DNA from 2 places in the Solibacillus silvestris genome. Region 1 is predicted to be linked to the other one. Evidence: riboswitches for the same ligand, from Rfam matches in the RefSeq annotation. Region 1 holds a riboswitch; the other holds the start of a gene.
What was found. Region 1 has a riboswitch for glycine ahead of gcvT (glycine cleavage system aminomethyltransferase GcvT). Riboswitches for the same ligand answer to the same signal wherever they lie in the genome.
Positions count from the first base shown of each region.

Region 2: another riboswitch for glycine. It lies ahead of ACTHOQ_RS00120 (amino acid permease); the one in region 1 lies ahead of gcvT (glycine cleavage system aminomethyltransferase GcvT).

Region 1 is NZ_JBQCJW010000037.1:10,361-16,250, reverse strand. It holds gene lipM (octanoyltransferase LipM) at 1-622, opposite strand, end outside; gene ACTHOQ_RS16435 (rhodanese-like domain-containing protein) at 719-1,102, shown strand; gene gcvPB (aminomethyl-transferring glycine dehydrogenase subunit GcvPB) at 1,236-2,717, opposite strand; gene gcvPA (aminomethyl-transferring glycine dehydrogenase subunit GcvPA) at 2,710-4,056, opposite strand; gene gcvT (glycine cleavage system aminomethyltransferase GcvT) at 4,080-5,183, opposite strand; glycine riboswitch at 5,348-5,451, opposite strand; glycine riboswitch at 5,455-5,547, opposite strand; gene ACTHOQ_RS16415 (shikimate kinase) at 5,676-5,890, opposite strand, start outside.
Region 2 is NZ_JBQCJW010000001.1:22,545-28,434, forward strand. It holds gene ACTHOQ_RS00110 (MFS transporter) at 1-913, shown strand, start outside; gene ACTHOQ_RS00115 (hypothetical protein) at 910-1,083, shown strand; gene ACTHOQ_RS00120 (amino acid permease) at 1,196-2,533, opposite strand; glycine riboswitch at 2,686-2,764, opposite strand; gene ACTHOQ_RS00125 (dehydrogenase) at 3,134-3,640, opposite strand; gene ACTHOQ_RS00130 (GNAT family N-acetyltransferase) at 3,802-4,557, opposite strand; gene aspA (aspartate ammonia-lyase) at 4,791-5,890, shown strand, end outside.

The sequences.
Region 1 (5,890 bases):
TTCTTTCTTTTTCCTCAGCAGAATCAAAATTAAATACCGACAATAATAATTCTTCATTTAAATCCAATAATATGGCTCCATGCTGTAAAATAACGCCTTTTTGACGTGTTTGCGCACTGCCTGCCACTTTTTTTCCTTCGACAACTAGCTCATACCAGCTCGGTGCATCAAAGCAGACCGCGCTCTTCGGCTTTTTCAGGTCATCTAATTGTTCCTTTGTTTCAGGCACACTAAAATAGGCATTCAATCCTAATTTACGGAAGCCTTGTAAAATCCCTTCACTAATGACACGGTATGCCTCTGTCACTGTTTCAGGCATGTTTGGATAGCTTTCTGAAACGATGACGGAATACGTCAGCTCCTGATCATGCAAAACTGCCCGTCCACCTGTAGGACGGCGAATGAAGCCTAATTGCTGCTCCTGTACAGCCTGCAAGTTAATATCTTTATGTACTTGCTGAAAATAGCCGATTGATAATGTTGCAGGATTCCATTCATAAAAACGGATGACAGGAGGAAATTCGCCTTCACTGTGCCAATCCATCAATGCCTCGTCTAACGCCATATTATATGCTGGACTACATGGGCCCGAATTAATAAAATACCATTGTTTTTTCAAAATTTCTCGCCTCCACTCATTCATTTTAACAAACTGGCTCGACTATCTCTAGTTCATCTCTTATAATAAGAAGTACAGAAAGAAAGGGGCAATATCGCTGTGACAATTTTATATACGATACTAGGAATTTTAGTAGTAATCGTCGCTTATGTAGTCATCAATTCAATGCGCTTAAAAAAAGCCGTAACAAATTTAACACAGGAGCAATTTATTGAAGGCTATCGCAAAGCTCAATTAATCGATTTACGCGAACCGAAAGAATTCGAAGCCGGCCATATTTTAGGTGCCCGAAACATTCCTATGACACAATTCAACACGCGTCATAAAGAAATTCGTCCAGACTTACCAGTGTATCTCTACTGCCAAAACTCTGGTCGTAGCGCCCGCGCTGCATTAACTTTAAAGAAAAAAGGCTATAGCCAACTTTACCAACTGCAAGGCGGCTTCAAAACCTGGACAGGCAAAGTAAAATCGAAAAACTAATCATAAAAGCTCTCTACACGCTAGAGGGCTTTTTATTGTGGGTTTCTACCATTATATTGTTACACGTAAGAAGTCTAACCTTAGTCAAAGAAAAAAGGTCAGAAACAGCTCTGACCTCTTTTTTGCATCATTTTTATGAAATCGTTACTTCTTCTTGCTTTTTATAGCGCAACACTGGCGTACGTGCAGCGCGTGTTTCGTCTAAACGATTGACTACCGTTGTATGAGGAGCTTCCTGAACCAATGCTGGATTATCGATTGTTTCTTGTGCAATTTGAATCATCGCATCACAGAATGCATCCAATGTTTCTTTCGATTCTGTTTCTGTCGGCTCAATCATAATTCCCTCTTCCACATTCAACGGGAAGTAAACTGTTGGTGGATGGTAGCCGAAGTCAAGCAGACGTTTTGCGATATCTAATGTACGAACGCCCAATTTCTTTTGACGGCGGCCTGACAATACGAATTCATGCTTGCAATGACGGTCATACGGCAAATCATAATGCTCTTCTAAACGACGCATCATGTAGTTTGCATTCAACACTGCATATTCTGTAACTGCTTTTAACCCATCTGGACCCATTGTACGGATGTACGTATATGCGCGTACATTAATGCCGAAGTTACCGTAATATGGTTTTACGCGACCGATCGACTGCGGACGGTTGTAATCGAAGTGGAATGTGCCATCTTCTTTCTTCACCAATACCGGCTTTGGCAAGAATGGGATTAAATCTGCTTTTACCCCTACTGGACCCGAACCTGGACCACCTCCACCATGCGGACCTGTAAATGTTTTATGCAAGTTTAAGTGAACACAGTCAAAGCCCATGTCGCCTGGACGCGCTTTGCTCATTACAGCATTTAAGTTTGCGCCGTCGTAGTAAACTTTACCTCCGACACTATGCACAATTTCAGCCATTTCTATAATATTTTCTTCAAATAATCCTAATGTGTTCGGGTTTGTCAGCATTAATGCAGCTGTATCGGGACCGACAACACGGCGTAAATCGTCTAAATCGACTAAGCCATCCTCGCCTGATTTAATCGTAATTGTTTCAAAGCCAGCCACCGTTGCAGAAGCCGGGTTTGTACCATGTGCCGAATCAGGGACGATTACTTTATTGCGGTGCCCTTCTCCATTTGATTCATGGAATGCACGGATCATCATTAGCGCTGTCCATTCCCCATGTGCACCTGCTGCTGGCTGTAATGTCACTTCATCCATCCCTGTAATTTCTTCCAGTGATGTTTGTAAATCATAAAGCAGCTCCATTGCCCCTTGTACCGTTGACTCATCCTGTAATGGGTGAATATTGGCAAAACCAGAATAACGTGCAACAGTTTCATTAATTTTCGGATTGTATTTCATTGTACATGAACCTAACGGGTAGAAACCTGAGTCTACACCGTGGTTACGGCGTGAAAGTGCTGTATAATGACGCATGATATCTAACTCCGAAACTTCCGGCAGATCAGCTGCTTCCTGGCGTACTAATTCTTTTGGCAAGAGCTCTTCAAGATCAAAGTCAGGTACATCAAGAGCCTCTAGATTGTAGCCGATACGACCTGGCTTTGTAATTTCGAAAATGAGTGATTGGTTTTCGTTATGCATTGTAAGCCCCCATTTCTGCAACTAATTGCTCGATTTCTTCCTTTGTACGAATTTCCGTAACAGCAATTAGTGCATGATTTTCTAATTCCGGATAAACACGACCTAAATCAAAACCGCCAATAATACCTTTTTCGATTAATGCTTTGTTTAACTGTGTTACATTATGTCTCGCATTAACGACGATTTCATTGAAGTGCGCCCCTTGATAAACAACTTCAAAACCAGCTGCTTCAAATGCATTTTTTGCAAATCGTGTTTTCACGATATTTTGTTTCGCCATTTCCTGCATCCCCTGTTTTCCGAGAGCCGTCATTGCAACAGATGAGGCAAGTGCAAGCAATGCTTGGTTGGAGCAAATATTCGATGTCGCTTTATCACGGCGAATATGCTGCTCACGCGCTTGCAATGTTAATACATAACCACGGCGTCCGTCTTGGTCTACTGTTTCTCCAACTAAACGACCTGGCACTTTACGCATTAATTTATTCGTTACGGCGAAGTAACCGCAGTGTGGGCCACCGAACGCTTCCGCGATACCGAATACTTGCGCATCACCTACTGTAATGTCCGCACCTAATTTTCCGGGTGGTGTTAAAACGCCAAGTGCCAATGGGTTGGCAGACACGATAAATAATCCCTTTGCTTCATGTGTAATATCTGCAAGTGGCTGCAGGTTTTCGATTTGACCAAAGAAGTTCGGATATTGCACTATGACACCAGCTGTTTGGTCATCAATCAACCCTTTTAATGCATCGATATCCGTCACACCATCTTTAGCCGGGATTGTTACAACTTCAATTGATTGGCCATATGCATACATTGCGACAACATCTTTATATTCTGGATGTACTGCCCCAGAAATCAATAATTTATTGCGACGTGTATGGCCCGCAGCGAGCATTCCTGCCTCTGCCAACGCTGTACCGCCATCGTACATGGACGAGTTGGCGATATCCATCCCTGTCAGCTCCGCAATCATCGTTTGGAACTCAAAAATCGCCTGCAGCTCACCTTGCGAAATTTCGGGCTGGTAAGGTGTGTATGCTGTATAAAACTCTGAGCGCGATATGACATGATCGACAATAACCGGCTTGTAGTGATTGTAGACACCCGCACCTAAAAACGATACATTGCTTGCTGTATCTTTATTTTTAGCCGCCATTTGAGACAATTCTTTCATTAACGCTGCTTCAGATTTTGCTTCTTTGATTTTATAATTCCCTTGGAAGCGAACTTTTTCCGGTATATCCGCAAAAAGCTCATCGATTGTAGCAACTCCGATACGGTCTAACATTTCTTGCTTGTCTTGTTCCGTCATAGGTAAATAACGATGTTTCATTGTTAACCCTCTTTTCAAAATTTTTATTTACTGCGTTTATAAAATGGTGTTTCCACGATTGCTGCTTTCGCTTTATTTTTGCGAACTTCAATTTCTACTTCAATTCCAACTTCCGCGAATTTTGCGTCAATTAACGCTAAACCGATATTGCGTTTTGTCATCGGCGATTGCGTACCTGTTGTAACTTCGCCAATTTCTACGCCATCTTTGAATACTTTATAGCCATGACGCGGAATTCCTTTGTCGATCATTTCAATGCCGACTGATTTACGTGAAAGTCCCTTTTCTTTTTGTTCAATTAAAGCTTGCTGCCCGATAAATTGCGGGTCTTTTGCCAGTTTCACCGCAAAGCCAATTCCAGCTTCGAGCGGAGATATATCTTTTGATAGTTCTTGACCATATAATGGTAAGCATGCTTCAAAGCGCAATGTATCGCGAGCACCTAAACCGGCTGCTACAACTCCCTTGTCTTTTCCGGCTTCTAAAATTTTGTTCCAAAGGTCAACAATCGCCTGTGGTGTGCCGTAAATTTCAAAACCGTCTTCACCTGTATAGCCTGAGCGGGATACAAGCACGGAATGTCCGCCTACATCTACATTATCTTGGAATTTGAAATATTTAATTGTCGCCAAATCCATAGATGTCAGCTTCTGTAACACTTCCTGCGACAAAGGGCCTTGCAGTGCGATTTGGGCATATTCATCTGAAGCATTGGTAATTTTCACATCACCTTCTAGATGCTGCTGCAGCCATTCAAAGTCTTTTTCAATATTAGCCGCATTCACACAAAGCAAATAACGGTCATCCGCTAAACGATATGTTAATAAATCGTCTACAACACCGCCGCTTTCATAGCATAATGCGCTATATTGCGCACCGCCAATTGCAATTTTGGAAATATCATTTGAAAGCATCTTTTGTAAATACGAAAGCGCATCCGGTCCTTCCACAAAAATTTCGCCCATATGGGAAACATCAAAAAGGCCAGCTCGGTTTCGCACTGCATCATGTTCTTCCTTGATTGAAGAAAATTGCACCGGTAATTCCCAACCACCAAAATCGATTGTTTTCCCACCATATTTTGCATATTCATCAAAAAGTGGTGTACGTTTTAATTCATTTGCCATGTTCATGTCCTCCTTAAGTATGTATGATTGTAGACCGATCATTTGAAAAGGGAACTGTATTTTGCATAAATATAACGCGAAACACTGCCTTTTTTATAGACTTTTCAGAAAGCAACTGCTTTCTTCTCCATAAAAAAAGACAGACGAATCCCTTTTCCGAGATTCTCTGTCCTTGCACCTGAAAGTTACACCTAAGTTTGATTATCTATCACATTTTAGGCTTTCCCCGTTGGTGGCTGCAATAAATTCCATGCAGCGCTCTCCAGAGTTGCGTCCAATACGAGTCTTTTTGCCTGAGAGATTCATAGCTGCGCTATTTGCTCCTTCGGCGACGTGACTTCACGTTCTCTCCCCGTACCATCATCCGCGTCAGTTTCTTTAACTAAATTTATAACTTAACTCTTAGCAATATCCTAACATTGAACACATTGAAAACGCAATCTTTTTTTGTTTTTAGTTAAAACACGAATTATATCAAAGAAATAATAGAAATCATTCGCCTTTCAGTCTGTTTACTTGGAAAGCAATATATTCGACAATTTGCCTTAACGTTCTACTTGCCGTAAGCACTTGTATATGGCCTGCTTCCCTATAAAACTTTCTGCGATAGTAATACAGCTCTTCTAACTCCTCTTCTGTAGATTTCTGTACAATGGGGCGGTTTTTGTCATTGCGGATGCGCATATAAATGTCCTCAAATTTTGCAT
Region 2 (5,890 bases), on a different contig from region 1:
CATTTTTCTGGCCAATATTACGACGAGCTTTTCAAATCCGAGCGGCACATATATGATCGCAAAAATTGTCGAGCAAAAGAATCGCTTGCGCTTCAATGCGATTAATAGCATGTTAGGCTCGGGGAGTTTTATGATCGGACCTGCTTTAAGCGGGGCAATTATCGCCTTCAGCAATACGGCCGCCGCGATGTGGACGAATGGCTGCATGCTGCTTCTCAGTGCATCGATGATGTATTTATTGCCGAATGTGCAGCAAAAAGAAGACAGCCAGTCCAAAATGCTTACACCTGCCATTATACTTGATGATTTTTATCTCGTTTGGCAGTTCATTCGCGAAAAAAAAGCAATGCTGCAATTTTTCATGTTCTATTCCATCGCGCTCATGATTTGCTATTCGCTCGATTCTCAGGAAATGTCTTTTTTAAAGGATTTCCATAACGTTTCCGATACTGCATATGGCATCATCGTTGGGATGACAGGAATCGGCGCTATTGTCGGCGGTTTTTTGGCCGCGAAATTTGTACATAAATTTTCATTGGCTTCGTATATTGGAGCAGGGTTTACATTCACTCTCATTTGTTATTTCACTTTTTATTTTTCGCAAAATCTGCTCATTGCTGTTGGAGCCTTTATACTGCTCGGGTTGTTCATGGCATTCAGCAATGCAGGATATGCAACATTTTATCAGCAAACAATTCCTGCAAAGTTGATGGGGCGTTTCAGCAGTTCGCTCAGCCTAATCGAAAGTATAATGCAAATTTCTTTAACATTGATTATCGGCTTGTTGGCGGAAATGTTTTCAATCCGGCTTGTTACTAGTTTATTCGCTTTTATCGGTGTATTGATTGCTTGCTTCGTTTATGTTCATTTATTGAAAAATAAATTTCTTTTCGTTCAGGAGGAGATAAAATGATCACATATGAAACGACTTGTTTTTGCTGCAAAAAGCCTTTCCTTTTAAAAGAGGGCACGAAGAAATATCAAAAGTTCAAACGGAATATGCGCGGGAAGTTTTCATGCGATGCTTGCGATGACAAAATATATATGGAAGCAAGGAAGCATCTATTAGGTAAACTGCAGTAAATGGCATTATGAAGCAATTAACCCCCATTATGCAAATACAGGTAAGCCTAAATTGAAAAAGCATCGAAAAGAACAATCCGGGCCTCTTCTATGGAAGCCCGGATTCTTTTCCCTATTTTTTTCGAATTGCGTATAAAATGAACAATAAAACAAACCATAACGGAGTAAGCATTAAAGATGTTCTAGTATATTCCGAAACACCCATAATGACTAATAAAAACACAAAGAACGCCAATATTGCATAATTGATAAACGGTGTCAGCGGTGCCTTGAAAATCGATTTTGCGTGCAATTGCGGGTGACGCTTTTTATAGACAATATGTGAAATTAAAATGATGCTCCATACCCAAATAAAGCATATTGCACTAATCGTCGTGACAATATTAAACGCATCATCAGGCATGAAATAACTAAGCAATGCCCCGATCGACACAACTACCGCCGAAAAGAGCAAGCCATTTTGCGGTACGGCATTTTTATTCAATCGGCTGAATGGTGCTGGTGCTTGCTTATTGTTTCCTAAGCTAAACAACATACGACTTGTCGAGAACATCCCGCTATTTCCCGCAGACGCTGCCGATGTCAGCACAACAAAGTTGATCAAACCCGCTGCAATCGGTATTCCCACCAACGCAAAAACCTGCACAAACGGCGAGCTCGCTGCACTTAGCGTATTCCAAGGGTTGATCGTTAAAATGACAAATAACGCCCCAACATAAAACAATAAAATGCGAATTGGTATTTTATTGATGGCTGATGGTATATTCTTTTGGGGATTGGCCGTTTCCGCTGCCGATACACCGACAAGCTCCACACCGACAAAAGCAAATACAACCATTTGGAATGCCATTAAAAAGCCAAATGCGCCATTCGGAAACAATCCGCCGTGCTCCCAAAGATTCGCTACGGCAACCTTCCCTGTTTCTGTTTCAAAACCGATGATCAACAAGACGATGCCGATTGCAATGAGAGCGACAATCGTAATAATTTTAATAAGGGCAAACCAGAACTCCAATTCACCAAATAATTTTACAGTCAGCAAATTCAGTGCCAGAAGACCGACTAAGCATGCAATTGCCGGCACCCATTGCGGAATATTAAACCAATATTGCGTATACATCCCGACCGCAATAATATCCGCCATAGCGGTCATAATCCAGCAAAACCAATACGTCCACCCTGTCACATAGCCTGCCCAATCTCCCAAATATTCTGTCGCAAACTCCGTGAACGATGAATAGCCGCCTTTTGACAAAAGCAATTCACCAAGTGCACGCATAACGAAAAACAGTGCAGTTCCAACGATTAAATACGCAAAAATAATAGATGGCCCTGCAAGTGAAATCGCTTTTCCCGAGCCTAAAAATAACCCCGTTCCGATTGTTCCTCCAATCGCGATTAATTGAACATGACGATTTTTAAGATCGCGCTTCAATTCATGTTGTTCCAAAACGATTCCCTCCAAAGGATAAATATTTTGTCTGCTTATTCGCAGCGCAAAATAATAAGTAAAACAACGCGGTCCATCAATCGAATTTTCTGAAAATAAAAAAGGGGCCGATAAAAATATCAGCCCTGTTAAATAAGAATAATAACGTCTCTCATTACTCTTCTGTCCTTTTGCCTGAGATTATGAACCCTTCGGCGACGCGTTATACGCGCTCTCTCCAGAAACTGCTCCCGTCAGTAGTGTCATCCACGACGATCTTCGCTTGATATATATGCAATTATTTGCCCATAAGTTGTCGGCATCTTCCAACTTCCTATAGATCGCGTTCAATACTATTATTGTACGATAACTAATACTATCAATTATTGTCATCCGATACAATGCTCTTAAAATGCAAATCTACAAATGACTAGCAATTTGCCTATATTTCCACTATTATGCATCCCTATTACAGAAAATTTCCGCTAAAAAAATATTACACCGAAAATAATGAATCTATCATTTTCAGTGTAATATTCAATACTTATTTATTATGAAGGAATTGGTAGCTCCTCGTATTGTTTGAAACTGTATTTACGCGCAGTTCACGCTTTCTGATTTTTATTGCAGCTTATCCTGAACAATTGAATCATCTTCATACGATGTGCGATTAATATCAATCAGCTTTCCTTGTTTCGTATCCGTTTTTTCCATTTTCACAACATATGTGTTCGGCAAGGCTATGTCTGTACACGCAATTTCGTCCTTTTTTCGAATATTTTCATGATAATTTAACTTGATGATCAGCGTTTCCTCTTCTTTATCAATATATTCAAGCTCTCTTCCGCAGCCATCCGAATATGCTGTGACGAAAAGAGCTTCCTCTGTTTCAAAATCGATTGCCGGAACAGAGTCAAATCCGAAAATTTCCGCCCATGCTGTATAAAGCTTCTCGTCTTGCACGATTGAAATGCTTGTACCGACTTCTGGGGGAATCGAATCTAATTGAAACAATAATTCATATTGAACTTCATTGCTTTTCGTTCCGCCTTGATCATCATTTTCATTTTCTTTATTGTCTGTTTGTTCTTGGTCAACAGGTTCTGACGAATTTGTCTGTTCATTCATATTACACGCTGCAAGTAAAAATATTATGCTAACAACTATATAAGGAAACCATTTTTTCAATGTAATTCACCTCGTTTCTTTCATACATTAGTCGTATGAAAGAAACAAAAGTTACGAAATTCAATATTATTGCGCAAAAATATATTGTTTAGGACAGTTTTTCAATCAAAATTCATTTTAAGTGCGTTATATTGTTTTCCAATATAAGTATATCCTTGTTTTGTATACATTTCCCTAGGCGTATCCTTTCCATCCGCTACTAAAATAATCACCTTCCGCTCATAGTTTTCCATAATATATTGTTGCATCGTTGTGCCGATCCCTTGACGCTGAAATTGCGGACTTACGAAAAAGTTATCGATTTCTGCAGTTTTTTGTGATTCAATGACATCGACAATACCAACAACCCGTTCATCGATCAATGCGATAAATTGCTGTTTGCGGTGCTGCTCAAAGTCCCTTTTCAACATGGCACGCTTTCCGTTCGCATAGCTTTCTCCCCATTGTAGATCTTCTTCATATTGCAAAGCTAAATAGGAATCGATTGTACGTGCTGTAACAGGTTCGATTTTTACAGAAGGATGAATTCTTTCTTTCGTAAATACATTTGGCTGGATCGCATACATTTCCAAAATTCCAATATTAAACTGCTGCGACGAAAAATATTGGCGAATATAAAAAGGGAGTTCCACGTCTTGTGGAAAGACGAACTTTAAAAATTTTTGCCTTCTTGATCGCTGGAACTTCGTTAAATAAAACTGTGTCTCTTTCAATTCCTGCAGCGTAGGCAATCTTCTGAAATATACAAAATTGCTATCATACCTATCTTTTATTTCATCGAGTTTATAATGCTTAAAAAGCTCCGTTTCTTTTTCGATTTCCGCGAAAATATGAATGTCTTGAAATGAAAAATTCACGTCGTAACCTCACTTTCGGACTTTATATATAATTATTCCCCTCTCATCATAGCACAATTATACAAAGCTTCGACTGTGGCGCATTGTAGAAACAGCGCAAATATCCATTAATTCGATTTTCATGAATACGTCAAATAATCTAATAATTCAGCAAGTACGCTTTTATGATAATTTAGCGTATAATGTAGTTGTTTATCCAACTATTACACAATTCTCTTGGAGGGTTCGTACAAATGAGTACACGTATTGAAAAAGACTTTTTAGGCACATTGGAAATTCCAAAGGACGTATATTACGGCGTTCAAACAACTCGTGCATTAGAAAACTTCCCAATCACTAAAATGACAATGCACCCAGAATTAATCCGTGCATTTGCCATCGTGAAAAAAAGTTCAGCACTTGCAAATGCAGCAATCGGCAAATTGGATCAAACAATTGCCAATGCAATTGCGCAAGCATCTGACGACATTATTAAAGGGCATTTACACGATCAATTCGTTGTAGACCCGATTCAAGGCGGCGCCGGCACTTCCATGAATATGAATGCCAACGAAGTCATCGCAAATCGCGCATTAGAAATTTTAGGGGAAGAAAAAGGTACTTATTCAATCATTAGTCCTAACAGCCATGTTAATATGGCCCAATCAACAAATGATGCCTTCCCATCGGCTATCCATATCGCAACAGTGACAACTTTGGACAATTTGATTATGGCGATGGAAGTCATGCGTGATAGCTTCATCCAAAAATCAGTGGAATTCGATTCGATTGTTAAAATGGGGCGCACACATTTACAAGATGCGGTTCCGGTTCGATTAGGCCAAGAATTTGGCGCATACGCTGCAGTGGTGGCGCGTGATATCGCACGCATTAAAAAAGCGCAGCAAACGATGCTTCAAATCAACATTGGGGCAACAGCTATTGGTACAGGCTTAAATGCGGACCCGGAGTATATGAAATTGGCAGTAGAAAATATTGCCGCTTATAGTGGTTTCCCGTTCGTGAAAGTGGATAATTTAATCGATGGTACACAAAATACGGATACATATGCTGAAGTATCATCCATGTTAAAAATCGCCATGATGAATATGTCGAAAATTTGTAATGATCTACGCTTAATGGCTTCAGGGCCGAAAGCAGGTTTTGCAGAAATCCGTTTACCTGAGCGCCAACCTGGTTCATCGATTATGCCAGGGAAAGTGAATCCTGTTATGCCGGAATTGATTAACCAGATCGCGTTCCAAGTAATCGGCAATGATGTGACGATTTCCCTTGCATCTGAAGCAGGTCAATTCGAACTGAATGTTATGGAGCCTGTTTTAGTGTTCAACTT